3 regions of the Companilactobacillus sp. HBUAS56275 genome follow, and region 3 is predicted to be linked to each of the others. Evidence: predicted binding sites of a transcription regulator. Region 3 holds the regulator's gene; each other region holds the start of a gene.
What was found. Region 3 encodes NrdR, which represses ribonucleotide reductase genes. Its sites were predicted from a motif close to ACACNATATATNGTGT; they were not measured.
Positions count from the first base shown of each region.

Region 1 (10,842 bases), on a different contig from region 3:
CCACCGTCAATCTTTGACTGCATCAAACCAATCAATTGTGCTGGTTGACCACCTGAAGAGAAAGGTGTAATTGCATTAAACAGTGCCTGGATCAAAGGAATACGATACATTTCCCACCAGCCAAATTTACGATCTTCTTTCTTCTTCAATAACGTATGCAAGACCATTGCTTCGACCCCATACGATAAGAGAATTGATAAGAACGCCACTGCTAGCCAAAAGTAGTTCAAACTTTTAAAAGTTGAAACCAAGGAATTAAAGTCGATATTTCTAGCTTCCCAGCCAAAAATACCAACACCTAATCCCAACATTACAAAAATTGCTGCTATATGTTTTCTATCCATTATTTATCCCGTTTAGCAATATTATATTGTTCTGTATAAAAGTCATACCAAATCTTACTCAAATTATCCTCTGAGTACTGATTTGCTGCTTCTTTAGATTTCTTCTTGAAGTCCTCTAAGATAGAACGATCTTGATTGGCATGATTAATGAAAACATTCATGTCTGAAAAACCATCTGCTTTTTGATAGTAGCCATCAATAATGGCACGATACAATTCCAAGTCTCTCAACAAAACAGGTGCCCCACAACTAAATGCCTCTAAAACTGACATTGGGAACAACTCATCGTATGAAGGCAACAAGAATAAGTCACAAATATTATAGTAGTTAACTAAATCATTGCGGTCGACTATACCTGTAAACGTCATATTATCGGGTGCATTATCGATCATATCTTTATAGCGGTCGTAACCATCAGTAATCTTGCCAAATGAAAATCCACCTGCCCAAATAAATTGAATATCTGGATTAACTTGAGCTAACTTGTAAAAATCATCGATACCTTTACGTTCCTGCACTTGTCCGTCACCAAAAACAACAAATTTATCTTCAGGAACACCAATCTTCTTACGGAATGCGGCCTTTTCTTCAGCACTCTTTTCGTAAAAGTTATCGGTTGAAACAAAATTAGGAATATATTTGATTTTCTTACGGTCCAAACCATGTGCTACTAACTTATCAATGAAAGTTGGATTAACAACCACAATTTGGTCCATGCGTTTGTAAAAACTGATCACATAGTTATAGAAGACGCCACGTGCTGGTTGAGGTAATTTGATACTTCCCTCCAGTGTCTCTGGTAAGAAGTGAACATAACCTATCTTGCGGCCTCTTTTTTTAGAAAATGTAGATAAATAGAACTGTGGATCAATTGTGTGATAGTGACTTAAATCACTGCGGTGATAATCATTTATCTTAATATCGAATTCATCACTAAAACGATCTTTTAGCAAATTAATTAATTCAGTATAAGCACTACCTACACCTTGACCTGCAACTTTATCTGCGGATGAAAACATGTTTATTTTAATCATTAGAATACTCCTCTGGATCGATTGATGAATCTGAAAGTTTCTCTCTGACGAAGTAATCCTCGGCATGACGATAAAAATCAAGAATCGAGTTACCAAATCCATCTGATGAAATACCATATAATACCTTTTGACGGGCTTCACGATCATCGAATGAGTTAGGATGATCAAGATATGTCTTGATCTTAGGTACTAATTGGTCATCTTGACTGAATGTTACACCAACTGAAGGATCAGTCAACAAGGCATCAGTATATGGTGCACTTCTAACTACAATCTTAAGGCCAGAAGCAATTGCTTCAATATAAGTCAGACCTTGAGATTCCGTATCACTAGAAGACACAAAAAGATTAGCCATATGGTAGTAAGGCGAAATCTCATCGTGCGCTACTTCACCAGTGAAAATAACATTATCACTGATATGCAAATCCTTACTCATTTGAACTAGTTCGTCCATATCTGGTCCGTCACCAACAATTACTAACATAATCTTAGGATTATACTTTAATAATTCTGGCATGGATCTGAGCATATGGTCAATTTTTTTCTCCAAAGCAATTCGACTAAGCATTAAAATAACTGGCGTATCTTCAGCTATACCCAATTTTTCACGAATCACAGATGCATTGACAGGCTTTGTATATTCAGACAAGTCAACACCTGTTGGAATTATCGAGATGGGAGTCTTGATACCATAACGATCCATAGTTTCTTTCACTTGCTTACTTGGTGCAACTACACCTGAAGCATTTTTCAAAAATAATTTTGTCATTTGCTTAACATGATATGGTTTCAACAAGTGACCATTTAAGACGTAATGCAAATAATCCTCATACATTGTGTGGTATGTATGAACAAATGGAATCTTCAATTGCTTAGCAACAAATTTTCCAATCATCCCCAAAGAGAATTCTGTCTGGGTATGCACAATATCTAGCTTTAATTCCTTAGCTAATTCAACGGCATGGAACATTCCTCTGATAGCGATTCTTCTGTCTGTAAAAGAAATAAAAGGCACACTAGTCAGACGAAAGATATTAGGCTCAATCGTATTCTTAGGCACATTAGGATCTGTTGTCGTAAAAATATAAACTGAATGTCCTTTTCTCTCCAAATCGTTCTTTAATGTTTGAATTGATGTTGCTACCCCACTCACTTGAGGAAAGTACGTATCAGTAAAAATTCCGATGTTCATAAAATCACATCTCCTTGCAAACTCTATAAAGTAGATTATAACAAAAAAATGAGGGAAGAACTTCCCTCATCTCTGCCTTACTTTATTAATTTACTAAAACTCTTATTTTGCATCAAGAAATAGAAAATCACTGCACCAATTGCTACGACAACCAATTCACCTAAACCAACTGTAACGAAGTTCAATGCGAATGGTAGTTTCAAAACAAAATGTAGCTCAGCTCCAACAATCAAACCGTTCACGACGGCACAGATCACAGGAACCAACCATAAGTTCTTTGTCTTAGCTGGTACTCTAGTAATCAAGTAGCAAGCAATAGCTGTTGCTAATGTTCCTAGAACCAAATCGTAAGCCCCTAATGATGCACTGAAAATATTCGAGATAAAACATCCAATAATCAAAGACCAACTATATTTATGATTAAAAAATGGCAATAACATCAAGATCTCTGAAACACGAAATTGGATCTGACCGTAGGAAAACGCTGAAATAACCGGTGCAATGGTTATTGCTACATAAAGCGCTGCTACCAAGGCCAATTGTGTGATATCTCTTACTTTTAAATTACTCAAAATAAAACCCTCCACTGTTTTAATTAATTCTGCAGGTTCATCAGTGTAAACTGCTCTTAATAGGTTATCTTATTTTCAACTCGGTATCAAGCCAATAAAAAAGACAAAGCCAACTATTGGCCTTGTCTAGTCTTATCTATTATTTTAAAGTACCACGGTTACGTAATTGTTCATCGATCAATTCAAGAACCTTCTTACGGTCATCAGAATTTTCAACGAAGTCATACTTGTCGCCATCGATCTTCATCTTAGGACTGTAATCATAATCGTCATACCAACCATCGTAGCGGTCTAGTAGTTGATGATAGTATTCTGGTAAAGTTGGATCTTGTTCTGGTTGTTCATATGAACGACCACGTTTTTCAATACGGTGAATCATCGTATCATAAGAAATGTCCAAATGTACTAATAGGTCAGGTGCTTTCTTAGCAGCAGCATATGGTAGTTCTTGCATCATATTAGCCAAAAGTTCGTCATAAACTTTTACTTCTTGTGGAGTAGCTCTGCCCATATCGGCATTCATGTGGAAGAATAATGAATCTTCGTAGATTGAACGGTCCAAAACATTATTGTCTTGTACCATAGCTTTCTTAATTGAATCAAAACGTTTGTTCAAAAAGTAAATTTGTAGTAAAAATGCATATTTTTTAGGGTCTTTATAAAATAATGGCAAAACCGGATTATTATCAACTTGTTCATAGAAAGCCTCAGTTCCTAAGTGTTCTGATAAAATAGTCGCCAATGAACTCTTTCCGGCTCCAATTGCGCCGCTCAATACGATCATCATTATTCTCCTCCGTAGGTTTTATTTCTATATTTGCTTTGTTAATTTGTAAAAAAACAACATTCACTATGATACCACTTAGTCCATATATGTTGTATATTTTTTTACAATTTCACCATATGTGGTATTTATCACAAGTAGTTATTTCCTTATTAATAATGTTTTTAAATAATAAAATAATATTTATCTTTAGCCCCTATCGTATTTACTTCAATAATCCTATAATTGGGATGTAATGTTTAAGAAAGGGGAAAAACATGGGGAATAAATTACGAAATATTTTCAGTGCTCTCATAGCTGGACTAGCTGTTGTAGTTTTGGCCTTTACTTTTAATAGTAACGATGCTAAAGCTGCTACAAATTATACTAATACAGATATGATCACGAATACCGTTATTACTAATAATACTCCTGGTAAAGAGTATAGTATGGGCGGAACTGTAAAATTACAGTACGATTATGACTCAACGGGATATGATCTTCACAGTGGAGATACTTTGACCATCTCTGTACCTACTCCACTAGAAGTTATACCAAATAGTACTCCGTTTGATGTTATCGGAGAAAATGGTGAAGTTATTGGTACGGCTGTTTTAGGTGAGGGTAATAATATCATCGTTACTTTTAATGACAATATTGAAGACCTTCACAATGTTAAGGGAACACTTAACATCGATACCGGTGTTACTGTTGATCGTAACCATGCACAAGTTGGTGAAAACGATGTCATCTTCGGTATCAAGGATAATCAGAACCAAAATGATACCATTAACGTCAAATCTAATGATAAAAACATCTCAAAAAAGGGTGTTTTAGGTACCGACGCTGAGGGAAATGAAATTGTTACATGGACTATTATAGCTAACCGTAATGAATTGAACTTCGGTACGTTAAGTGTCTATGATACGATTACTGATCCTAACCTAGCGTATGTTCCTGGTACAGTTGTAGTTCAAGAAGCAACTTGGAAAGATAAGAATAGTGGCACTTACAAGCGTGGGGACACTGTTTCTTCAGATAAATACACACTAAACGAGACTGACAAGGGATTTTCACTAGAAATTCCAAACTCTGGAACTCAAATGTATGCTATTACTTTTCAGACTAAGGTTACCGATCCTAGTCAAATATCCGCTGGAACATCTTTTAAAAATGATGCCAACATGATAGGAACTTTCCCAGGCAGTGGTAATGATTCTAAACAAATCGAAGAAACTGCTTCTGGAAAAGTTTCTAGCGGAACTAATTCAGGTAATGGTAGTGGAGACAAACTTGGTGGTGTTACATTAACTAAACTTAATGAGCAAAACATCAATGAACCATTAGCAGGTGCTGTTTACGACCTTTATAAAGTCGGTTCAGATACTCCAGTTAAAACTAATTTGACAACTGATGAAAACGGTCAGATCAAATTGACTGGTCTTAGTGCTGGTGATTACTACTTTAAAGAAGTTACAGCTCCTAGTGGCTATCAACTAAATGAGAATGAAATTCCATTTACTGTCACAGGACAAACTACAACTCCTGTTGAAGTAACAGGTGTCGACGAACCTGAAAAAGAAGAATTGGGTTCAATCGTTATCAAAAAAATTGATGCTGAAACTGGCTATAAATTAGCTGGTGCTGAATTCAATATTGTTAACGATAAAGGCGAAGTTGTTGGAACAATCACTACTGACCGTTTAGGTCTTGGTCACTTCTACAACCTGCCAGTTGGTCATTATAAGTTAGTTGAAACTAAAGCTCCTGAGGGTTATCTCAAAGGTGAAGATATCGAATTTGATATCACGGCTGATGATTTAACACCTGCGCTTCTTTCTGTAGAAAATGAAAAAGAAGTTGCCTTCGAGGATTTGTACAGCACTCTATTACAAAAATTTGATCGTGATGATATGACTACTGGTGTCCCTGGTGCTGAATACACACTTTATACTAAAGATGGTAAGGCTTTGACAACCAGCGTCACAAACGAACTCGGCATTATCAAAGTTGATAATCTTCCACTCGGAGATTATTACTTCGTAGAAACTAAAGCTCCAGATGGATATGAACTAAATCCTGATAAGATCGAATTTTCTATTACTGAAGAATCACCTGAAAATGGTAGTAAACCACAAATAACATCCGATCCAAAGAAAGAAACTGAAGAACCTGGTACTGGAGAGCCCGGTACTGGAGAACCTGGTACCGAAGAACCAAGTACTGAAGAACCCGGCACTGAAGAACCAGATACTGACAAACCTGGTACCGAAGAGCCAAGTACTGAAGAACCTGGAGATAACAATGGTAACGAAGGTAATACTTCTAAGCCTGATGAAAATGGCAATGGTGATAAGGATGATAACAACGGTGGTTTAATCGTTGATCCTGAACATCCTGCTACAGACAATAACAATAATGAAGGTGGACTTATCACTAACCCATTGAACCCTGGTACTTCAAACAATGGCAATAGTTCTACTTCAGAATCTAATGGTGACACGCTTCCTCAAACTGGTGCTGAATCCGGTTTGTTAGCAAGTCTTCTAGGATTCGTTCTTCTAATTAGCATTGCATATATTAATCGTCGTCATGCTTAATTAGATAATTAAAAATGGACTGAGAAAATATTCTCAGTCCATTTTTTTGTCTCAATCTATTTTTAGAAAGCTCCACCACCGGAACCTCCCCCGAAACCTCCAGATCCGCCACCTGAGAAGCCACCAGATCCACCTGAGATACTTGATGAACCCCCAGCTGAAATTGCTCCTGTAAAGGCTGTTTGGAAGCCTGTACTGCTATTAAGAAAACTGGCAGTCCCAATGTAGTAATAAGCAATAGGCGAATTGTTAACCACATCGGCTCCAAAGTTGACTTTCAATGCATTAATCACTCTATCAGAAACGCCAAATACTACTGCATATGGCAAGAAGCGTTCCCACAAAATAATGTCACCCACTTCAGCCATTTTGATATCATCGATATCTTGTAGCATCCGTTTAAAGGCTCTGATTTTATTAACCTCTTCTTCACCTAAGTCTGTATAAGGTGTAATTCTCTTTTTAACGATAAAATATGGAATCCAGACTGCAAGTCCAAGGGCAATCAAGATTGTGCTAACAGCTAAAATAGTACTGCTGAGGACGAAAGTTATTATCAACATGATGAATAAAATAATATCAACAGCAATCGTCGAAACTTTGAAACTATCGACCAAATTCATATTACCGATATCCAAATATTTCTCGCGGCCTTTAGCTGCATCCTTAGACCACTTATTGAACTCATCAGTCATCTTATCATCATTACCCCTAGCAGACTTACGAATTTGCTTCAACCGGACTGACTTTCCATCACCGATTTTTTCGATCAAATACTTAAAGAATTCATTGGTCGGTGGGACTAAAGCTGTAATTTCATAATCCTTACCAATTTTATCAATCTTCATACGGCGGTAACCAACTTCATTCAACAAATCAGCTGTCAAAGAATTGCTGTTAGCCTCCGATTGACGATCCAAAATTATTTCAGTAAAACTAGGAATAAATTCAGGTTCATCAAATATATGATATAAAGGCGTTGGTATCTGATGCTTTTGACCTGGATTCTTACGCAATTTAATAAATTGATAGAGGTAAATAATAACAATAACTGCCGCAGCGATTGCCATCATTATCCAATAGAAAGTCTTTTCTCGCTGTCTTTGAGCATTGGCCTGCTCTGCCAGAGATTTTTCATTTGCTAGAATCCTCGACTTAGCCTTTTCATTAACTACGTTCTTATTAGCTGACGTCACAGCTGTTGGAAAAATGACATGACTTTCAACTGATTTATTGGCTGACAATTCATCCAAAGTCATCACTACTCGTCCATTTTTCTTGTCCACTTCTGTATGACCAGAAAGCGGTCCGTGTGTCCACGCTTGCAATTGAGAAATATTCTTCTGTGGGAAATTCAAAGTTAATTTAATATTGTTTAAATCGTTATCCCAACCATTACCAATGATCTTCCAATTCAACTCTGCTGTATCCAAATAATTGGTAATAACACCATAGAGCTGATATTTATAGGTATAGGTCACCATCTCTGAATCGACCGCGTGATAAACTTTCATGTCCATCGACTTATCAGTTCTAGTCACTTTGACAGTATCGTTTTGACCAGAATCATTATTGGCTAATGTCTTAATTCCAGATCCGTCATTGTAGCTGACTACCGGATCACTGGCACCCTTGATACCTCTTAGGTCCTGATCGTAGTAGACCCCGTGATAATCACCTTGAAAATCATAGGTAATATTCTGAGTTAAGTCAGCGTTACCATCTTTTTTAATATCGACGACAACATCATACTTTTTTACCGTGAACTTATCGGCTTTTACAACAGTAGTAGTTTGAAACGCTAGAAACATTGCTAAAAAAGCAAATAACAGCCCTACTAGTTTTTTCATTTGATCCCCCATTGAATCATTAATAAACTAATTTTATCATATTTTAACATTTTAAAATTTTAGGTAAAAAAAAAGCGATCAATCGAAAGATTAATACGCATTCTTAACAATACGTTGAATTTCTCTTTCTTGATCACGTTTTTTAATTGTCTCACGTTTGTCGTACTTTCTCTTACCTTCAGCTACGCCAATCAATACTTTAGCAAAGCCATGTTTCAAGTAAACTTTCAAAGGAATTACAGTAATTCCCTTCTCTTGAACGGTTGAACTTATTTTGCGGATTTCTTTTTTATGTAAAAGCAACTTACGATTTCTCAATGGATCGTGATTAAATTGATTTCCTTGGTCATAAACGCTGATATTAACGTTTTCTAACCAGAGCTCCCCATTTCTAGGTTGAACGAAACCATCTTTAATATTGATTTTGCTTGCACGGACTGATTTGATCTCAGTTCCTGTCAAAGAGATACCCGCCTCATACGTATCTAAAATATTGTAGTCATGACGAGCTTTACGATTATTAGCTACCTCATTAGCAGCCTTTGTGTGATGTTTCTTCATCATTCATCACCGACTTTCGTATTTACCACGTCTCTTATGGTTATTATTGTTGTGGCTCTTGTTATTACTATTACCATTGCCACGTTTATCATTATGACGTCCATGTCCACCACGGCCACGACCATGTTGCATTGAACGTTTCTTCTTAAATTCAGCTTCACGTTTGTCAGCTTGTTCTTGCTCTTCAGGAGTTAGAACACGTTCAAAGTCAATTTGACGATGCTCAACATCAGCTCTGATCAATTTAACTTTGATTGCTTGTCCAACCTTGAAGGTCTTACCTGTACCACGACCATGCATGGACATACTCTTTTCATCATATTCATAGAAGTCATCCTTCATGTTAGAAATATGAATCAAACCTTCAACGGTATTATCCAATTGAATGAACATCCCAAAGCTTGTTACGGAACTAACAACAGCGTCGAACTCGCTACCAACTTGATCAGCCATATATTCAGTCTTCTTCAAGTCATCAACGGCACGTTCAGCATTGATAGAAATTCTTTCACGGCCAGAAGTATGTTCAGCAACATCTGGCAATTTAGCTTTCCACTTAGCCTGCTCATCATCAGTAAAGCCATTAACAGCATAACTGTGAATCATACGATGTACCATCAAATCAGGATAACGTCTGATTGGTGAAGTAAAGTGAGTGTAATACTTAGCAGCCAAACCAAAGTGACCCAATGGATTGTCAGAATATCTAGCTTGTTGCATACTACGCAATAACATAATTGTAACAACTGGTTCTTCTGGTGTATCCACAACCTTGGCTAAAACATCTTGGAACATTTTTGGTGTAATTTCTTTCAAATTACCGTGAACTGGTACACCCATTGCAGCAACAAATTCGAAGAAGTTCTTAACTTTTTCATCATCTGGTTTTTCATGGACACGATATAAGAATGGTACGTGCTTCAAGTTGTAATTCATCGCTACTGTTTCGTTAGCAGCCAACATGAATGATTCGATCATCTTTTCGGATGTTCCACGTTCTCTTAATTTAATGTCGATTGGCTTACCATTTTCATCGACAATAATTTGTGCTTCTGTTTCTTCAAAGTCAATAGCACCACGTTCATGACGTTTGTTGAATAAAATTTCATGAAGGTCAGCCATGTTTTTCAACATTGGAACTAGTGGAGCGTACTCTTCAGTAAGAAGCTCGTCACCCTTCAAAATTTCATTAACATTGTTATAAGTCATACGATATTTAGATCTGATCACACTAGGATAGATGTCATACTTGACGACATCCCCTTGATGATTAATTTCCATATCACATGTCAAAGCTAAACGATCTTCATTCGGATTCAAAGAACAGATTCCGTTTGATAATCTGAATGGCAACATTGGAATTACTCGGTCAACCAAGTAAGTACTTGTTCCACGGGCATAAGCCTCTTGATCAATTGGAGAACCTTCTGTGACATAGTGTGTAACATCAGCAATATGAACTTCCAAATGGAAATTGCCATTTGGCAACATATCAACGCCGACAGCGTCATCAAAGTCTTTTGAGTCGTCCCCATCAATAGTGATAACCATATTATCAGTTAAGTCTTTACGACCTTCTCTCTCACTATCTAGGACATGATCAGGAATTTCTTCAGCAGCTTTAAGGACTTCACTTGGAAATTCTGGATTGATATCGTTATCAACAACAATTGACATAATATCAACACCGGGATCATTTTTATTACCAATGATCTCTAAAGCAGTACCTTCCATACTTTGGGGATGCTTATCATTAGGATACTCATCAATCGAAACTTGAACCATATCGCCCATCTGTGGATGAAGTCCCTTGTCAGAAATGAAAATCATATATGAAGCAATTTTCTTTTCATGACTTTGAATATAACCGTAAAAACCAGTTTTTTCGACTTGTGAGTCACTATATGGATGGAATTCACCGACGAC
Region 1 is NZ_JAYKKK010000003.1:3,056-13,897, forward strand. It holds gene U8526_RS06460 (lysylphosphatidylglycerol synthase transmembrane domain-containing protein) at 1-344, opposite strand, end outside; gene U8526_RS06465 (glycosyltransferase family 4 protein) at 344-1,378, opposite strand; gene U8526_RS06470 (glycosyltransferase family 4 protein) at 1,371-2,570, opposite strand; gene U8526_RS06475 (QueT transporter family protein) at 2,648-3,142, opposite strand; gene U8526_RS06480 (deoxynucleoside kinase) at 3,282-3,926, opposite strand; gene U8526_RS06485 (SpaA isopeptide-forming pilin-related protein) at 4,184-6,505, shown strand; gene U8526_RS06490 (DUF2207 domain-containing protein) at 6,568-8,355, opposite strand; gene smpB (SsrA-binding protein SmpB) at 8,446-8,916, opposite strand; gene rnr (ribonuclease R) at 8,923-10,842, opposite strand, start outside.
Region 1: U8526_RS06480 (deoxynucleoside kinase) is a predicted target of NrdR. The motif match lies at 4,039-4,054, and genes of this name have one in related genera.

Region 2 (10,842 bases), on a different contig from region 3:
TTTATTTTTCTTAGTTATCAATAGAATCAATTAGTGACCACGATATTGTACTTGTGTAGATTCCAGCTTTATTACCTTTATTTATCGCTAATAGTATTCCACTATCAGTGGTCCAAGAATCCGCAATATTTTTAATTTGTGTGTCATCGGTATCTTTCGTATGCGTGGCGACGGAAAAACCGTTTTTGATGCTGTGATTTTTGCCATTGGCATCTCGATAAAAAAGGTTACCTAATAATTTATTCTTATCTTTATCAGTTGAGACCAGATCGTCAGCTTGGGCTTGAACAGACCACCGACTTCCCTTTTCTCGACTGTCAACAACATTAATTTGCCATTTACCAAGTCGAGGCAGTATTTCATCAGTGAAGGAACCGTTAATGGGTTTGAACGAAACTATGTTTTGTACATAATCAAATGCTAAATTCCCACCGACGGTGATTTGTCGCGTAATAGTATTACTGGTATTGCCATCCTGATCTGTAACGTAGAAGGAAACCGTATTGATTTTTTCCAGTGAATCACTGCTTATTGGGAGATTAAATTTACCAGATGAATCAACGATATTTTGCATTTCAGTAGAACTATTATTTAATTTTTGATGCACAGTTAAATTCTGATAGTAGGGATTGTTATTACTACCAGCATAAGTTACCTGGGCTGGAATATTAACATCTTCATTTTCTTTTACCTTGATGATATTAGGGGAATCACTATCTAGATTTAATTTTCTAGACCTAATTTTAAAAGGAATAGTATTGGCATCTGTAATAAGATTATCACCTTCGAAAGAAGCATGGGCCGAAGGAACCGTTAGAGTTTCTGAAGCATTTTTTTCAGTTTTACCATGTAACTCGATGATGGCAGTCCTACTATTAGGAGTAAGTTTATCTGGGAGTTGAAATTTAAGCTCGGAATTATTAAAAACGTTTGGATCTATTTGGTGTGGCTTGTTGTCTAATGAGTCTGGATAAGTTATTGTTCCGCTAGTGAATTTAATATGAGTAGGTACATTTATTTTTGCATTGATTTTGTCCCAATTCTTAGTCCAACCTTTATAATTCAGCGTATAAGTGTATCTAATATCACTGTTGGGATCGACGGTATTGTTACTTTCAGTGATTTCACTCCCACCTTGAGAATCGTCATAAATAGCCGGAGTTGCTTCAGCATCAACGAATGAGGGGATGGATTCGAAAACTAGTAAGTTATTTTCAGAGTATCTACCGGTAGATCCAGTGAATCCCCAGTAAAGTTTAGTATTATCTCCTGTTAGTCCAAAGTTTTTTGTATCAATATTGAAAGATGTTTGTACTACATCGTTGGTAATAGGAGCTCCTGTACTTGGATTTTTGTCGTTGTAAGCGTAAGTTATAGTTCCTTGTGAATGATCGGTATCACTTTTAGGTGTCCAAGTAATAGTAACGTGATGCCATTGACCATCTACTAAATGAGGTCGGATTTTATAGTTATTTCCGTGATTCATTGTAATGTATCTTGGAAAATTGCTCATATCATTTATATAGGTAGTTTCCAAAGCTGGATAATTACCAGCAATATGACGATTAGAGTTACTACTACCTCCGGAAACATCTAAGTCAAAGGAAACACCTTCACCAGTTCCAGAGGAGTTTGGTTTTTCTCGATTGACGAAAGTATCAAACTCTAAAGCCCAACTATTTTGAATGGCTGTTTTTGTAGTCTTAGCAACGGAACTATGATCACCATGGTCCCAATCAGCCCCCCAGACACCCAAAGCTTGTCCATTAACTGGAATTCCGTCTGCGGAGAGTGCAATTGAATTTTCTGCATTATTATCGTTCTGGAGAACAAAGGCCATTCCATCACCGACTAATTTTGAAGGATCCTTATTTGGATTTGTATCAGGACCAAAATAGAGCCACATTGAGGCTTTTTGGGGATGTCGAATATCAAAATAATTATCAGCGTTTCTATTACTCCATACAGCACCAGTCTGATAGGTACCATTGGTCATTTTAATTACACTGGTTCCTTTAGTATCTGGATTAGTCGATTGGGTTATTTGAGCATTATTAGTCGTACTTGAATTGAACATATTATTTGAAGGTACAATAACCGGTCTACCCAAACGTTTTTCGGCTGCCTTTTGGAAATCAGCAACGACAAAGGCATTATTATCCCAATTCAATCCTTTAGGTGTGTGTGATAAAGCATACTCATAGTCAGCATTATCATCCGCTTTAACTATTTGGATATGATTAAATAAATAAAGTACGAGTAAAAGCATTATCCCAATAAAGATTAATAATAGTTGTTTCAAACCATTACGTTTAGTCATGAATATTCCTTTCATATGACAAAATCACTCTACAAAGAAATCTTAACAAATAAAAGAATATTTAACATGCCATATAACTCTAAAAAATATTGTGTTTTTATATATAAAAAATAAATAAATAATACAAATAAATATTATTTATTTTGTGGAGATAAAAGTACTTTAAGAGAGTGAAATTAGATTGTGTGAAATATAATAGTTTACAATTCCTTAAAATAAGAATAGAATGTATGCATAAATGATAAGGAGGGATGATTTATGGCAGAAAATATTGCAATCGATGCTACCAAGCCAATCCCCTTGGATGACCACTTGTGTTTCTCTCTCTATGCAACTTCACGTGCAATTCAAAAGTTATATCACGATGGACTTAGTAAAAATAATTTAACTTACCCACAATATTTGGTTTTAGTTTCTCTTTACGAATACGATAATGTTACTGTTAAAAAATTAGGTGAACTACTTTCACTTGATTCAGGTACTCTGACACCATTATTAAAACGAATGGAAAAAGAAGGATTAGTCACTCGTCAACGTAGTAAGGAAGATGAACGTGTTGTTAATGTGAAGTTAACTGATCTAGGAATTTCTAAGCGTAAAGAAGTAAATGAGTTGCCAGAAATACTTGTAGCGAAGAGTAATTTTACAGCTGATGAATGGAATACATTAGAAGATCTATCGAAGAAATTGTTTACTAACATAACAAAATAAGGATTCACCTTAATTGGTGAATCCTTATTTTTGTGGAACTATTTTAATTTTTTAACTTTATTGAAGAGTGAACTGTCATCAGGAGTCTTGTTGTCACCAGTACGTCCAATATCATAATCGGAATCTTTCATGGCTTCAACTTTACCCATTAGATAACCATTACCAACTTGTGAGAAGAAGTCATGATTACTTGTTCCAGTTGAAATACCGTTCATAACGATAGGGTTAACGTCTTCAGCATTACCATCTGGGAATAGTGGTTCTTGTCCTAAGTTCATCAAAGCCTTATTAGCGTTATAACGAAGGAAAACGAGAACTTCATCGACCCAACCAACTTCTTTGTACAATTCTTTAGTATATTTCTCTTCATTATCGTAGAGAGTATAGAGTAAATCGTACATCCAGTCTTTCAATTCAGATTGTTTATCTTCGCTCAATTCGTTGAAACCTAATTGGAATTTATAACCGATATAAGTTCCGTGAACTGACTCATCGCGGATGATCAACTTAATGATTTCAGCAACGTTAGCTAGTTTGTTATTACCTAAATAATAAAGTGGTGTGTAGAATCCTGAATAGAAAAGGAAACTTTCAAGGAAGACACTGGCAACTTTCTTTTGAAGAGGTTCACCGTTTTGATAAATATCGTTGATGAACTTAGCTTTCTTTTGAAGGTATTCGTTGTGATCTGTCCAGTCAAAAATCTCTTCAATTTCTTCGGCAGAATTCAAAGTACTGAAAATAGATGAATAACTCTTAGCGTGAACTGATTCCATGAATTCAATATTGTTGAAAACAGCTGTTTCAGCTTGAGTACGAGTGTCCTTCAACATAGCTTGAATACCATCTTGTGATTGAAGGGTATCTAGTAAGGTCAAACCACCAAAAACGTGTCCAACTACGGTTTGTTCAGCAGGACTAAGGGTACGCCAGTCATCTAAATCGTTGGAAAGAGGAATACGTGTATCCAACCAAAATTGTGAAGTCAACTTTTCCCAAGTTTCCTTATCGATTTGGTCTTCCAACTTATTCCAGTTCATTGATTTGTAATATGTATCAACCATTATAAAAATTTCCTCCTAGATAGAGCAGCTTTCGCACTCGTTACTGCCAATTTCATCGTTATTTTCGGTAAAGGTTCTAACGTAATAAAGTGATTTGATGCCCTTATAGTAAGCATAGTTACGAAGAATACTTAAATCACGTGTTGTTTGTTTAGTATCGTCTGCAGCTTTCCAATCGTAAAGACCAGCAGGGATTTCTGAACGCATGAAGAGAGTCAAACTCATTCCTTGATCAATATGTTCTTGGGCTGAAGCATAAGTATCGATAACTTTTCGCATATCAGTGTCATAAGCTGACTTGTAATACTTGATAGTATCATTACTTAAGAATGGTGCTGGGAAGTATAATTTACCATTCTTCTTTTCCTGACGTTCTTCGACCAATCTAGTAACAGGTTGTAAACTAGCACTGGTATTGTTGATGTAAGAGATAGAACCTGTTGGTGCAACAGCCATACGGTAGGCGTTATAAAGTCCATCACGCATAACGTTGTCTTTTAGTTCTGACCAATCCTTTGGTTGAGGAATGAAGGTGTCATTGAAGAGTTCTTTGACAGCGTCAAGTTTAGGGGCGAAGCTCTTAGCTAGATACTTGTCGAAATAAGATCCGTCCGCATATTTTGATTTTTCAAAATTAGCAAAGGTTTCTTGGCGTTCTTTAGCAATATTATTGCTTTCAACCAATGTCCAGTAGTTAAGGAGCATGAAGTAGACATTGATGAACTCAATTGCTTCAGGAGAGCCATATTCAAGATGATGGCAAGCCAAAAATGTGTGGAGTCCCATTGCACCTAAACCGATAGAATGGCTCATCTTGTTACCATTTGCTACTGGTGGTACAGCAGAGATATTTGAGGCGTCACTGACAAAAGTAAGAGCTCTAGTCATGGAACGAATTGATTGTCCGAAATCGGGACTTTGCATCATATTCAAAATGTTGGTTGAACCAAGGTTACAACTGACATCAGTTCCTAATTTAACGTATTCTTGAGCATCATTTAGTTCTGAAGGTACTTGGACTTGTTGAATCTCAGTACAGAGGTTACTCATGATGATTTTACCGTCGATAGGATTATCACGATTAACAGTGTCGATATTCAAGACGTAAGGATAACCTGATTCTTGTTGTAGCTTACTGATTTCGTCCTCTAGTTCACGAGCTTCGATCTTATATTTTTTGATACGATCGTCGTTAACCATGTTGTCGTATTCTTTAGTGATGTCGACGTATGAGAAAGGAACGCCGTAAACACGTTCAACTGAATAAGGACTGAATAGATACATATCTTCATTATTACGAACTAATTCGTAATACTTGTCAGGTACGATAACACCTAATGAAAGTGTCTTTACACGGACTTTTTCATCGGCGTTTTCCTTTTTAGCAGATAGGAAGTCAATAATATCAGGATGGAAGACGTTTAGGTACACAGCGCCGGCACCTTGTCTTTGACCTAACTGGTTACTATAACTGAAACTGTCTTCTAGCAATTTCATAACGGGTAGAACACCTGATGAAGAGTTATCAACGCCCTTAATAGGTGAACCCGATTCACGCAAATTAGATAGCGTTATACCGACACCACCACCGATTCGTGATAATTGGAGGGCACTATTGATAGTTCTACCGATACTATTCATGTCATCTGTAACTTGTAGTAGGAAACATGAAACGTATTCACCACGGCGTTTACGACCAGCATTAAGAAATGAAGGCGTTGCAGGTTGGTAGCGCTGAGCAATCATTTCAGTAGCTAAACTCTTAGCTAGTGCTTGATCGCCATTAGCGTATAAAAGAGCATTAAAAAGAATTCTCATTTCGTAATTTTCAAGGTATAAATCGCCATCATTGGTCTTTAATGCATATTGATTGTAAAACTTGTATGCAGCCATGAAAGATTGAAATTGGAAATGTTGATCTAATAAGTAGTTATAAAGACTCTCGACAAATTCATGAGGATATTCATCAATAACTTCTTTTTCAATAAAATCGTTGTCGATCAAGTAGTCGATATGATCTTTGAAGGAATCAAATCTCTTAGTATTTGGTTCAACATTCTCAGCAAAAAAGGCTTTAACAGCTTCCTTGTCTTTATTAAGTGGAATCTTATCATCCACGGGGATGTTGATCTCATTATTTAACTTAAAATAATGAAGTTTGGTTACATCTAGGTTATTTAATCCCAATTTCATTCACTACTTTCTTAAAATTTTCGACGTCTTTTTGAGTACCATTGAATTCAAATTCAAAGACAACCGGAACGTCTAATCCACTTGCGATGTCTTTAGCAGTATGGTTGTACAGAGTATTGAAATTGCGATTGCCGCCGCCAGCAACACCTATACAATTTTGAGCATTATCTTTATATTGTAAAAAGTCGATTACAGGATCCATCATATCGTCATCGTAAGCAGGTACGATAAGAATAAATGGCCGACCCATTTGGTAAAAGGGGTCGGCGTCGGTTATTTCATATCCATCTATTCCAAGTTTATTAACGAACCTTCTAGTCTGTCCGGTGATAGAATAATAAGCTATTTTCTTCATGATTAACCTACAAGTTCTTTGAGGCTGTCTGGGCGAAAACCGACGATTGGATCGCTGACAGAGTTCATAACAACCGGAACACTCTTAAAGCCTTGTTGTTTTAAAAGATCCAAATATTCTGGGTCTTGATTGATGTTTCTTTCTTCAAAGGAAACGTTGTGCTCCTTTAAGTATCTCTTAGTCATCTTGCATTGCATACAGTTGTTCTTGCTATATACGATTACGTTATTCATAGTGATTAACTCCTTTCAACTTGCTATTCTCAATCAGTATAATCATTTGAAATATTAAACACAACATATAGTATTCGACATAACGACTAATACACGATATAGCGTGGTTATACTACCATTATAAAAATCCCACAAACGTATGTGCCCACACAATTCTTAGCGTTTTATATCTCAATTTCAAATATTTTTCCGATTCGTGGTAAAATTAGCGTAATGACTATTATAAAGTTATGAAGCATTTAAGACAATTAATTTAGTTGGGAGAAAACTATGAATTCTTGGAATTTTGTGGGAATTATTGCATGGATTATTGTATTAGCACTGTTAATCTTTGTGGTATTTAATATTAGAAATCGTCATTTAAAAATTCTTGTTCAACAAAAGAAAAAAATTACTGGGGTAACAATTTTAACTGATTTATTGGAGATCGTGGTTGTTATTTTAGCTGTGAGTGGAATGTTATATACTAGTTTATTCACTAAGGTTGATTTAAACGATAAGGAGAATATTGCAGTCACCTATAAATACAATCCAATGATCGTTCAAACAACTGATGATGGACAAGGCTACTACGTTAAGATCAATAAGCAGGAGTCAAGTTCATCTACAGATGTTTATCAATATTGGTTGAATAATTCTAAATATACAGTTTCAAGTCAGAATGCTACTATCTCTGACGCAACATTGCCTTTTACCGTTTCGGGGTTACGTTTGAATTGGCCAGTTAAGAAAATTAAGAAATTAGATTCTAAGTACCAAGATGCATACGTCATTACCATGCAAGCTAAGTACAAGAATAATTTCAAGAACGGTCTAGGTTTGAAGGCTAATCGTTATGCTATGGAATACCGTGTATTAAGAGTACCCGCTAGTTCATTCATTAATGTTGAGAAATAAGGGAATAAAAAAAGAAGCTGATTAATTAAAATCAACTTCTTTTTGTTTGAAACATAATTACTTAGCTTTTTTAATCTTCTTGATACTTACAACAATTTTGTTGTTAAGTTCAGTTTTATTAGCATTATCTTTAGGATCATTTTTTACAATTTCCATTAAAGCAGAGTGTTCATAAATCTTTTCAACTTTGCCTTGGAATGGGTAATCCATATCTTCATCAACGGAGCAGTCGTAAACAGTTCCAACCTTTAAATCTTCTATTTTCATATGTAAAATCTCCTCGGATTAATTACTTAACAGACTAGTATATTAATATAGTAGAAGAAATATTTCAAACATAGGGGTTCATAATGGATAAAAAAATTATTGTTATTACCGGTGCAAGCGGTACCGGCAAGACTACCATTAGCAAATATTTGAAAAATACTTATCGTATACCAAGTGTCATCACTCACACTACTAGATTACCACGTGATGGCGAAAAAAACGGTGTAGATTATTATTTTGAAACAGAAGATTCCTTTTTTAGGAATCATTATCTAGAAAAAGTCGAATATAGTGGTCATTGGTATGGATCTTCAGAGGAAAGTCTCAATAAAACTTGGGAAAAATATAATATAGCCAGTATTGTCGTAGATACTCAAGGTGCCATTTCTTATAAGGAAAAATATGGGGAAAAGGCGATTGTGATATTTTTAGAAGTGGACTTCGATACCGTCGCTCAACGATTAAAATTACGCGGGGATGATCAAAAACGTCTAAATATGCGTATAAATAGCGATGAATTCCTCAGAGATTTAAGAATTCCTAAAGAATTAGAGGGAAAATCCTATAAAATTATTAATAATGACATCGAAACGACTAAGAAAAAGGTTGATCAAATACTAAAAAGTAAAAAAGTAAATTAATTTGATTTTTCACAATAGGGCAATAAACATTGATATATCAGTGTTTATTGCCCTATTTTTGTCAAAGATTCCAAAGTGTAACATTCTTATACAATTGTTGTAACAGTTCTGCAATATTCGGGGAGTAATATAGTGGTCGTTGAGTGATAAGAAATTAATAAATTATAAAAATTAAAAACATTTAAAAAAATATACCAATTCATGGGGGATTTCAATTTTGAATACTAACGTTAAAAAAAGTCTAATTTCATTTACAGCTGCTGCAGCAATGGCAGTTACAGGTTTAGGTCTATCAAACGCTTCTTCAGCTAAGGCTGCAACAACTGTCCAAAATGCTCCTTCAGTTGTACGTACAAAGAACAATTCAGCACTATTCAGTACACCATCTACAGATTCAAAGATTGCTAACCGTATTCTTGGATCAAACACAAGCTGGCGTGTAGCTAAGGCTGTTGTAGATGACAACGGTACTACATGGTATCTTGTAGGTAGCAACGAATGGTTAAGAGGTGCTGATGTAACAACTGCTAGTCAAGCAACTACAGAAGCTGCTTCAACAACAAATACTACACAAGCAACAGCTGCTAATGTTATTAGTACTGCTAAGAAATATTTAGGAACACCTTACGTATGGGGTGGTAAGACACCAAGTGGTTTTGACTGCTCAGGTTTCACATCATATGTTTACAACGAAGCAACAGGTAAGAATATTGGTTCATACACAGTAGCTCAAGAAAGTGCCGGTACACAAGAAGCTGTTTCTCAAGCATCAGCCGGAGACCTTCTATTCTGGGGTGGCAGAGGTTCAAGTTATCACGTAGCTATCTACTTAGGTAACAACCAATACATCGCTGCACCACAACCTGGTGAATCTGTAAAGATCTCATCAATCTCAAGTTACTTCATGCCTTCATTCGCTGTTAAGGTTCTATAATTCAAAATTGAATAAACCCTTAAGACCACTTCGGTGGTCTTTTTTTGTATCTACGGATAAAATAATTACAAACTAGTTTTTTGAGGAGAATATAATGGAAAAGTTAATCGAGGAAGCACGAGCTTTAATCAAGCCAAATATGAATGTCAGTTTTGGCGGTGGTAGAACCGTTGGACGTTTAATTAAATCAATAACTGATAAATCAATTAAAGTTTCAAGTCCATCAGAAATGACAAGAGATCTTTGTCGAGAATTGAATATTCCAGTAGTTCCATTGGATCAAGTAGATAAATTTGATTTAGCTTTTGATGGTTGTGATAGTTTGGATGCCGATTTAAACGTTTTAAAGAGTAATGGTGGTATCCATACGTTTGAAAAGTTGTATGCTAATTTGGCTAAAAGATATATTATCTTAGCACCAGAAGCTCGTTCTACCAAAGAACTTAATAACGATATTCCCTTGTGCTTGGAGGTTATGGAACTAGCTATACCTCAAGTAAAAAGTGAAGTTGAAAAATTAGGCGGTAAGATGGAAGTACGCCAATCTAGTGAAATGGCAGGGATAGTTAGGACCGTTAATGGTAATGCACTAGTAGATTGTCATTTCGAAGATTGGAAGAAGATTGATGAAATAGATGCTACATTAGGTCGAATGACGGGTGTTATTGGAACTTCTTATTTCAAGAACTTGGTTACCGACGCTTTGTTATCATCTGGTGATGATGTTATTCATTTACAGAGAAAATAAAAACAGACCCATTAAGTATTTCAAGACATGCAAATATGCTTGAATCTCTTAATGGAGTCTGTTTTTTTGATATATATGTAGTAGAAATGAGTGTTCTTGTTCCACTCTCTAATAAAAACGAGTTCCACAAGTCAGATTCCTGTGTTTTGCCTGACTTCACGAACTGCCTGCTTTGCAGCCAATTCGCAAAGTCCTGCAAATGCTCAGAGTCTAAATGACTTGCTCCACTCTCTAATAATGTATATTCTGTATCCATTCGTTTGGCCCAACTTTACAATAGGATATTCCACGTGGTAGCTGAATTCTTTCATCACTTGCCCATGTACCAGCAGCTAATCGGCGTCCAGTATAGGTAAATTCATAGGTTTTATGATTAAATTTCCAAATATTATGTCCGGTTGAAATAGTGATAGGGCGATTTATACCTTTATTTATTAAAGCCACGTCGTCAGTACTGACCCATTCGTTAGTCGCAACTC
Region 2 is NZ_JAYKKK010000004.1:284,877-295,718, reverse strand. It holds gene U8526_RS09880 (lectin-like domain-containing protein) at 11-2,320, opposite strand; gene U8526_RS09875 (MarR family winged helix-turn-helix transcriptional regulator) at 2,579-3,031, shown strand; gene nrdF (class 1b ribonucleoside-diphosphate reductase subunit beta) at 3,070-4,095, opposite strand; gene nrdE (class 1b ribonucleoside-diphosphate reductase subunit alpha) at 4,111-6,288, opposite strand; gene nrdI (class Ib ribonucleoside-diphosphate reductase assembly flavoprotein NrdI) at 6,269-6,643, opposite strand; gene nrdH (glutaredoxin-like protein NrdH) at 6,646-6,876, opposite strand; gene U8526_RS09850 (LVIS_2131 family protein) at 7,147-7,773, shown strand; gene U8526_RS09845 (hypothetical protein) at 7,831-8,040, opposite strand; gene U8526_RS09840 (guanylate kinase) at 8,124-8,681, shown strand; gene U8526_RS09835 (C40 family peptidase) at 8,899-9,615, shown strand; gene U8526_RS09830 (ribose-5-phosphate isomerase A) at 9,710-10,363, shown strand; gene U8526_RS09825 (hypothetical protein) at 10,595-10,842, opposite strand, start outside.
Region 2: nrdH (glutaredoxin-like protein NrdH) is a predicted target of NrdR. The motif match lies at 6,935-6,950, and genes of this name have one in related genera.

Region 3 (10,842 bases):
TGGTTATTTCTTTAGCTCCAGCACTCGGACCAACATATGGAGGTGTAGTTAACCGTATTTGGTCGTGGCGTGAAATTTTTGTAGGTGTAGTTCCTTTAATCATCATTTTATTTTTGATCGGTTACTTTTCTATTCGCGGAAAAGTTCCTGGTACTAAAGTCTCGTTTGATTATGGTAGTGTTATTGGTTTAGCAATTATATTCTCAATGATTTTGTTTACCTTCGATCAGGCAGGAGCACACGGTTGGCTATCCGTAAACTTTATTGGTTGGTTAATTGGTTCAATCGTTGTTATTGGAATCTTTAGTTGGTATAACAAAAATAGTAAGCGTCAGTTAATCGACTTTTCGATCCTAAAGTTGCCAGTTTTGAGATTGAGATTATTTAGTTATTTCAGTTTACAATTTATTAATATTGGTTTGTCGTTTGTGCTGCCTATTTTTGCACAGACAGCATTGAAATTAGATTCAGCTCAGGCTGGTTTAATGTTATTACCAGGGTCACTTTTAGGTGCGGTTGTCGGTCCTTTAGCTGGATACGTATACGATAAAAAAGGAGCCTTGATTCCGCTTTTATTCAGTGGCAGCTTGATAACTATTGGTTCAGCCTTATTCTGGTTCAATAGTGAGAATTTGACGTTGATGAGTATCACGTTGATCTATATCATTGTAAGAATTGGGTTCAACTTCGGCTTTGGAACGTCATTGTCCGACGGAAGTACGCAAGTTCAGGGTTCAAAAAAATCAGATCAGAATTCACTTTTTAGTATGATGCAACAATATGCTGGCTCATTGGGGACAAATGTTTTATCAGTCGTAATCACCGCTGCCGCATTAACCAGTGGTACTAAAGATACAGTTGTTAATACTATTCTAGGTACAAAAATTGACTTTATTGTTTTAACTGTTTTATCATTATTGGTACTGATATCGATAATTTATGTTTATTTTAGATATGAAAAGAAGAGTAACTAGTTAAAAGCCTTGATTGGATTGAAATCTGGGCTTTTTTAGTTGTTCGGAAACTGTTACAACAGGTTGGTATTTGTTAAAATAGAAATAGTTAATTTCGGTTTTATTGGAGAATATATGTCAAAAAATAAAAAGTTACTTTTAATAGATGGAAATAGTGTTTCATTTAGAGCATTCTTTGCGATGCATAATGTCCTAGATAAATTTATCAATGGTGAAGGGATACATACTAATGCTTTGTATGCTTTCAATAACATGTTGGAAATTATTTTAAAAGATGAAAAACCAACGCATGCTTTAGTGGCATTTGATGCTGGAAAAACAACTTTTAGAACTAAGATGTTTGATGAATACAAAGGAACACGTGCAAAGACGCCACAAGAGTTGATGGAACAATTGCCATTAATCCAGGAATTGCTCAATTATCGTGGTATTAAGACTTATGAATTACCAGATTATGAAGCCGATGACATCATTGGAACTATGTCCCATAAAGCTGAAAAAGATGGCATGGACGTTACTATTATTACTGGGGACCGTGACTTAACTCAGTTAGCAACTGATAAGGTAACGGTTAAAGTTAATGTCAAAGGTGTTACTGAGACTGAAAGCTATACACCAGAACACGTACAAGAAAAGTTAGGCATCACTCCTAAGCAGATCATTGATATGAAAGGCTTGATGGGCGATAACTCTGATCATTATCCAGGGGTTGAAAAAGTTGGTGAAAAGACTGCCATCAAATTAATCAACGAGTATGGCAGTGTTGAAGGTATTTATGACCATGTTGATGAGATGAAGAAGAGCAAGTTAAAGGAACATCTGATCAATGATAAAGATAAGGCTATCTTGAGTAAGAAATTAGCCACAATCGATCTTGAGGCTCCAGTAGAAATCAAAATGAGTGACTTGGAATATCATGGCGATGATCAAGAAAAATTGATGCAGTTTTATCAAAAGATGGGTTTTAAGACTTTCCTTAATCGTATGGATGTCCCTCAGGAAACAACGGCAGAAGATTTGGACGATATAAAAGTTCAAGCTTTAGATGATAAAGCTATTGAAAAAATTGCTCAAAGTTCAAAAGCTCAGACATTAATAATCGAAGGCTTTGGGGAAAATTATCATACGGCACCGATTACAGGGATTTTAATTTCTGACGGTACCGATTGTTATGGGACAACTGATTTTTCAATCTTAGAAAATGAAACTTTAAAGTCTTGGTTAGCAGATAAGACAAAAGAGAAGTATTTATTCGACAATAAGCGCACAATTGCGTTGTTACATCGTTATGGTTGTCAATTGGCTGGTGTCAGTTTTGATATGTTGTTGGTATCATATTTGTTAGATTCTAATGACAACAAGCAAGATATTGGTTTGGTGGCTAAGAATTACAATGTTAATTTACCAACTGAAGATGAATTTTATGGAAAAGGTGTTAAAAAAGCTGTTCCTGAAGACGACAATTTGTTGTTGAACTTCTTAGCTCAAAAGGCTCAAGTTATAGACAATTTGAAAGATCAAATGTTAAAAGAGTTAAAAGATAATGATCAGGACAGTTTGTACGATGAAATTGAATTGCCATTGTCGATTGTTTTAGCTGAAATGGAGATCAAAGGTATTACCGTTGAAGTTTCTAAGTTAAAGGAGATGGAGAATACTTTTGCCACTAGTTTAGCTGATATTGAGAAGTCAATTTATAAGGATGCTGGAAAAGAATTCAATATTAATTCACCTAAGCAACTTGGAGTTGTCTTATTTGAAGATTTGAAGTTGCCAGTGGTCAAGAAAACTAAGACTGGTTATTCAACTTCTGTCGATGTATTGGAGAAATTGAAAGATAAGTCACCAGTAGTACAAAAAGTATTGGATTATCGCCAAATTTCCAAGATTCAATCAACCTATGTAGTTGGTTTACAAAAGTTTGTTCAACCTGATAACAAGATCCATACGATCTATTTGCAGACATTAACTCAAACAGGCCGTTTGTCATCAATTGAACCTAACTTGCAAAATATTCCAATTCGTATTGATGAAGGAAAGCAGATCCGTAAGGCCTTTGTGCCACAACATAAAGATTGGGAAATCTTCTCAGCCGATTACTCACAAGTTGAATTGCGTGTTCTTGCCCACATTTCTGGGGATGAAAATATGCAAGAAGCTTTCAATGAGGATTATGATATTCACGCTCATACAGCCATGAGAATTTTCGGATTAGACAGTACTGATGATGTTACTCCAAATATGCGTCGTCAGGCGAAAGCTACGAATTTCGGGATTGTTTATGGAATCAGTGATTACGGTTTGTCACAAAATATCGGTATCAGTCGTAAACAAGCGGCAGCCTTTATTCAGTCTTATTTTGAACAATATCCAGGAGTTAAAAAGTATATGGATGATATTGTTAAATATGCGCGTGAAAATGGTTATGTTGAGACTATCATGCATCGTCGTCGCTATTTGCCAGATATCCATTCAAAGAATTTCAATGTTAGAAACTTTGCGCAAAGAACAGCTATGAACACACCTATTCAGGGTAGTGCAGCGGACATCATTAAAGTTGCAATGATTAATATGCAAAAGATGTTGGATAAAGAAAATTTGCAAGCTAATTTACTTTTACAAGTACATGATGAAATGATCTTTGAAGCTCCAGCAACTGAAATCCCAACATTGGAGAAGTTAGTTCCAAGTGTAATGGATTCGGCCGTTAAATTGGATGTGCCTTTGAAAGTTGAAACAGCTCATGGAAAGACTTGGTATGAAGCTAAGTAAAGGGTAGTAGCGTAAGATTCCCGTCCTCCACAAAAATTGGGAATGCTGTTGGAACGCTATGGGCACGATTTGGAACTAATCATTTTACACTTCGTGCAAAATAATGGATTTCCAAAGTCGGCCTCATTGTAACCGGCAGAGCCGGTAACAATGATTTCATAGCTGAACGCATTCCCAATTTTTGCTCCGGACTAATGTTGTGTTCTGTTGTTGTGTGTATGGGTTAATTTAATTAGGTGTTGAAACTGATATCTGTTTACAAAATGGTAAGCCTTTGTTTATTACGAATTTGACCAAGTAACAATAGAATCAGAAATATAGTCGGTAGTAGAAAATCTGTGGGCCCTAAGTGGTGAAATTCTACTACCGACGGCATACTTGTACGATATTAGTTGATATTAGTTATAATAATTAAGAAGTTAAATAATAGTAGGTGATAAGATGCCAGAAATGCCAGAAGTGGAAACTGTCAGGCGTAGTTTGAACTCTCAAGTGAAAGATCACAAGATAACGCATGTTGAAATTCGTTACCCTGACTTAATTACTGGGGATGTAGATCAGTTTGTTGAATTCGTCACTGGAGCAACGGTTACTGATGTCGGTCGACGAGCAAAGTTTTTATTGATTCATTTGGATAATGGCTATACAATTATTAGTCATTTGAGGATGGAAGGTAAGTATCGTATTTCATCTGATCCTGATGCAATTGATAAACATTCACACGCTATCTTTACTTTGGATAATGGTCAAAAGATGATTTATAATGATGTTCGTAAATTCGGTCGTATGCAGTTGTGGAATACGGATGAGTTATCTGAAAATAAATCACTGAAAAAGCTTGGTCCAGAGCCATTGTCGACGGAATTTACGTTTGAAAATTTAAAGCCAAGGATCATGCGTCACCGAAAGGCCATTAAGACCGTTCTATTAGATCAATCGGTTATGAGCGGTTTAGGTAATATTTATGTAGACGAAGTTCTTTGGCAAGTGAAAATACACCCTGAGACGCCTGCTAACCATCTTAGTGATAAAGATATTCAAAATGTCATCGAAGCTTCTAACCAAGAGATGGAAAAAGGAATTGCAGCTGGTGGCTCATCAATCAGAACCTATGTGGATGCAAATGGCCACAAGGGTAATATGCAAAATAATTTAAAAGTCTATGGAAAAGAAGGAACGCCTTGTCCAAGATGTGGAACTACGATTGAAAAAATCAAAGTTGGAGGTCGTGGTACGCATTTTTGTCCAAGGTGTCAGGTAATAAAATGAGTAAGATTTATGGTTTAACAGGAGGAATAGCCTCCGGTAAATCAACCGTTTTAAATTTGTTCAGAAATCATAATTTTATTGTGTATGACGCTGATTATGTTGCTCGTGATGTGGTTAAACTTGGAACTTTAGGCTTAGATCAAATAGTTGAACAATTTGGTAAAGAAGTCCTTTTGCCCAATGGAACTCTGAATCGTCAAAAGTTAAGTGCAATAGTATTTAGCGATAGAAATGAATTAGATAAGCTGGACAAAATAACGAGACCTTTAATAAAAAGGGAAATTTTACAAACGGTTGCTGAGGTCAAAAGATCTACAGATAAAACAATTTCAATATTTGAAATACCACTATTATTTGAAGGTAATTATCAGAACTATTTTGATGGCGTGATTAGTGTCTATGTTGAACCACAGATTCAATTGCACCGTTTGATGAGACGAAATGCTATTACCAAAGAAGTTGCCTTAGAACAGATCAATTCACAAATGTCGATGGATGAGAAAAAGGAACGTGCTGACTTTGTGATTGATAATTCGGAGGATTTAGCACATCTTCAAGAAGAATTTGATCGATTAGTACCTAAACTTTAATTTGGAAAAGAGGCTGGAATTTTGATTTGTCCGCATTGTCATCATGATTCATCAAAAGTTATTGACAGTCGTCCCAGTGATGAAGGACGTGCCATTAGAAGAAGACGCGAATGTGAATATTGTGGAACTAGGTTCACAACGTTTGAAAGGTTAGAAAAATCGCCACTATTGGTTATTAAGAAGAATGGCAACAGAGAAGAATTCAGCCGTGAAAAGTTACTACGTGGCTTAGTTCGTGCTGCTGAAAAGCGTCCTGTAACGATGGACCAAATGAATGATATTGTCGATAAGGTAGAAAATGAAATTAGAGCAACTGGTGAAAGTGAAGTCCGTTCCCAGTTAATTGGCGAACATGTTATGAAAATCTTATCTAAAGTAGATGATGTAACTTACATTCGCTTTGCAAGTGTTTATCGTGAGTTTAAAGACATGAATGGTTTCATGCAGGAAGTTCAAGAGATGATGTCTAACGGTAAGAAAATTGATAATAAGTAAGGGGAGTATCAGTGTCCGTGAGTAATTTTGAATCAGATAAATTTACACCTTTAGTAGGTTATTGGTGTTTGCCAAGTGGTCATTTGAATGATGACGATCGTCATATTTTTACTGACTTATATTTGCCTATTTTAGGCACTGAAGCTTTCAGTTTATACTTGTTGTTGTGGGAAAAATTGCCTAATAAAGAAGTCGTTACACAACGAAAAAGTCATGCCGAATTAATGAGTTTGCTAGGTATTGATCTAAAACGATTTTATGAGGCTCGTATCAAAACTGAGGCTTTAGGATTGATCAGAACCTACCAGAAAAAAGACAGTTTAGGACCTTACTATATTTATCAGTTATTTGAGCCATTATCACCAGATGAATTTTTTAAGGATGATCTGATGAGTATCTTCTTGTACGAACAAGTTGGCGAAAGTAAATACCATTTATTAGCCGATAAATATGCTCATTCAGACCTGATTTTAAAAGATTCGCATGAAATCACGAAGGACTTTTTAGAGGTCTTTCAGCTAAGCAATAGTGATTTGATAAATACGCCAAGTGAAGTTAAAAATACTCAGGATAGTTATGCAACAAACAAGACGAATACTAAGAAGCCATCGTTAAATGAGCAAGAGATTCCTCAATTAGACTGGGAATTAATTTCAGATCGAATTCAACAACTATTTAGGATTCATCCTGACAATTTGTTGGAGAATCAAGAATTGATTTTGAATTTACATGCTTTTTACGGATTAGATGAGATCACATTGATTGATTTGATTGGTAAAACTTGTGATATTGTTAAGAATAAAATTGATCCTGCTCGTTTGAAAAAAGCTGTCCAGGATCGTTTTGAAAAGAATGCTAATATTTCAGTAAGACAGCAGGCAGATTCAGAACCTGAGCCTGTAGAATCAGATAATAGCCAGTTAAATCGTGCTGATCAACTATTATTAAAGCAAGCGCGTTCTTTACGTCCTGCTGAATTTTTGGCTGCGCAGAAGCAAAAGAGCGGTGGCTTTACAGGAACGGTGGAGTCCAATGCTTTACGAAATATGGCAATGAAGTCTTATTTGTCACCGGCTGTTTTAAATATTATGGTTTATTACATTTTGCAAACTTCGCCGACATTAACACTGCCACTAATGGAAACAATGGCAAACGATTGGCAACAAAATGATGTTAAAACACCAGAACAAGCTTTGAAACGAATCAATGATTTTCAAACTAAAAGTCGCAATCCCAAGCGTCGTTATAACAATAAGAATCGAAAAGTTGAACAGGCTACTGATTGGAGCAAGGTGAAAGCTAAAGTCCCAGCACAAACGAATCAAAAAAATGAACAAGATGATCTTCAGAATCGTTTGAAGAGATTGAGAAATAAGGATAATTAAGTATGGAAAATTTAGGTAGTAGATTAGCAGAATATTTGAACTCAAAAAATTTGACGGAGGATTATCGCCGTCTTCTTAACGATGCCTTGAATGATTCTGATGTACAGAAATTCTTAAAAGAAAATAGCGATAGAATTAATCCTAATGCTATCTCTACTAGTGCGGCTAGTATTTATGAATTTTATAATAACAAACGACATACGAGTGAATTAACACGTGGATATTATCCTAAATTGATAGTTAATAATCACAATATTGAAGTGGCTTATTATCCAAATGAGCGGACCCAAAATCGTGAAAAAAGAAGTCAATATGAATCAAGTTTTGTTTTGATGGATATGGCTCCTGACATTCGTCGTGCTAAGTTGGATGATTATGATGGTGAAGGTAGACAAGATGCGTTAGGCAAGGCTTTAGATTTCATCGACAACTATTTACATCAGGATGGTTTTACACCTGGATTGTATTTAGCTGGTGACTTTGGTGTGGGTAAAACTTATCTTTTAGGTGCTATTGCCAATGAATTATTTAAGCACGATGTTCATACAACCTTGATGCATTTTCCAACTTTTGCGGTTGAGATGAAAGATTCCATTGGTCAAAATAATGTTTTGGCTAAAGTTAATAAGATTAAGGGTGCCGATATTTTGATGTTGGATGATATTGGTGCGGATACGATGTCTAGTTGGATTCGTGATGAGGTCTTAGGAGTCATTCTGCAATATCGTATGCAGGAAAATTTACCAACATTCTTTTCTTCTAATTTCTCAATGAAGGAATTAGAACAACATCTAGCTGTCAACCAACGGGGAGAAGAAGAGCCCGTTAAGGCTAAACGTATTATGGAACGAGTTAAATACTTGTCTCGAGAAGTAATTGTTACCGGTGAAAACAGAAGATTTAAAAAATAACTTGCATTATCGAAAATTTAATGTTTTACTAGGGTCATGAAAGATAACACTTCGGTTCTACTCAGGGAGGGTACGGTTACTGGAAGCTTACCCATTACTGGAGTTACCACTTTCGTATAAAATTGTATAATGATTGCCGGTTACTTTATAACCGTAGAGTGAAAGCTGTATTTGTTGTACAGTTTTAACGAGGGTGGAACCGCGTAGAAATGCGTCCCTGAAGTATGTATATATCGTTAGATATGTTTATACTTCAGGGACGCATTTTTTGTTGTCTAAATTTTAGGAGGAAAAGTATATGTCAAAAATCAAGTTAACATTCCCAGATGATTCTGTTAAGGAGTTTGACGAAGGCACAACTACTTTAGATGTTGCTAAATCAATCAGCACATCATTGGGTAAAAAAGCTGTCGCAGGAAAACTTAATGGTACTTTAGTTGATCTTGAAAGTCCTATCAAACAAGATGCTAAAATTGAAATTATCTCCGGTGAAGATAAAGAGGATGCTCTAAAGGTTTTGAGAAACACAGCTGCTTTGGTATTCAGTGCCGCTGCTAAGAGTTTCAAGAAAGACCTTCACTTCGGTGAAAAACAAGCTAATGATGATGGTTTCTATGTTGATACTGATAGCAAAGAGGGACAAATCAGTGTTGATGAATTGAAAGAAATCAAAGCTTTGATGAACAAGATTATCAAGAACAATGACAAGATTGAAAGATCTATGATGGATAAAGACAAGCTTGTTGAAATGTTCAAGGATGACCCATACAAGTCTTCATTGATCGGAGCTATCGAATCTGTTCAAATTCCTGTTTATACACTTGATGGATTTGTTGACTTTGGTTATGATGCCGTACTCGCAAATCTTAAAGATTTGAAACACTTTGAATTACTTTCAGTTGCTGGTGCTTATTGGCAAGGTAAGTCAAGTAACCCAATGCTACAAAGAATTTATGCTACAGCCTTCTACAAAGAAGCTGGACTAGAAGCTGACCTTAAACGTCGTGCTGAAATCAAAGAACGTGATCACAGAACAATTGGCCGTGACCTTGACCTATTCTTCGTTGATCCAGAAGTTGGTGCCGGACTTCCATACTGGATGCCAAATGGTGCAACAATCCGTCGTGTTATCGAAAGATACATTGTTGATAAGGAAGTTGCTTGGGGTTACCAACACGTTTATACACCAATCCTAATGAACTTAAATGCTTATAAGACTTCAGGTCACTGGGAACACTACCGTGAAGACATGTTCCCACCAATGGATATGGGTGATGGCGAAATGCTTGAACTACGTCCAATGAACTGTCCTTCACATATCCAAATTTATAACCACCATAACCGTTCATACAGAGATCTTCCTCTACGTATCGCTGAACTTGGTATGATGCACAGATATGAAAAATCAGGTGCTTTATCAGGACTACAACGTGTTCGTGAAATGACTCTAAATGATGGTCACACATTCGTTGCTCTTGATCAAATTCAAGAAGAATTCAAGCGTACTCTACAATTGATGGTTGAAGTTTATAAAGACTTTGATATCAATGATTACACATTCCGTCTAAGTTATCGTGACCCTGCTAATACAGAGAAATACTTCGATGATGATGAAATGTGGAACAAGTCACAATCAATGCTTAAGGCTGCTATGGATGACCTTGGTTTGAAGTACTACGAAGCTGAAGGTGAAGCTGCATTCTATGGTCCAAAGCTTGATGTACAAACAAAGACAGCTCTTGGTAATGAAGAAACATTGTCAACAATTCAATTAGACTTCATGCAACCAGAGAAGTTCCAACTAACATATGTTGGTTCAGATGGTCAAGATCACAGACCTGTTATGATTCACCGTGGTATTGTTTCAACTATGGAAAGATTTATTGCTTACCTAATTGAAATTTACAAGGGTGCCTTCCCAACATGGTTAGCTCCTACACAAGTACGTATTATCCCTGTTAACCAAAAACTTCACTCAGATTATGCTAATGAAGTTCTTTCAGAATTACGTGCTAAGAACATCCGTGCTGAAATCGATGACCGTGACGAAAAGATGGGTTACAAGATTCGTGACGCTCAAACAATGAAGATTCCATACACAGTTGTTATTGGTGATGAAGAAGCTAAGAATGCCACAGTTTCTGTAAGAAAATATGGTGAAGATGACTCAGCCTCAGAAAATGCTAAGATGTTTGTAAACGCAGTTGTTGCAGATATTGCAAACTTCAGTCGTAAAGATGTTACTGACAAGTCTGACAAAAAAGATTAATCAGCATCTTCTATAAATAAAAATTCTAAATACATTCAATCATAAAAATGGTTGGATGTATTTTTTTGTACTCTAAAAATGAGGTATACAGAATGTCAAAAGAATATTATTTGTGATTGTGTTCACTTAGAGTGAACAGCTGTTTTTACTATATAAACAATATATGAATCAAAAATT
Region 3 is NZ_JAYKKK010000001.1:700,265-711,106, reverse strand. It holds gene U8526_RS03310 (MFS transporter) at 1-974, shown strand, start outside; gene polA (DNA polymerase I) at 1,089-3,746, shown strand; gene mutM (DNA-formamidopyrimidine glycosylase) at 4,188-5,015, shown strand; gene coaE (dephospho-CoA kinase) at 5,012-5,605, shown strand; gene nrdR (transcriptional regulator NrdR) at 5,627-6,100, shown strand; gene U8526_RS03285 (DnaD domain protein) at 6,118-7,485, shown strand; gene dnaI (primosomal protein DnaI) at 7,488-8,396, shown strand; gene thrS (threonine--tRNA ligase) at 8,695-10,665, shown strand.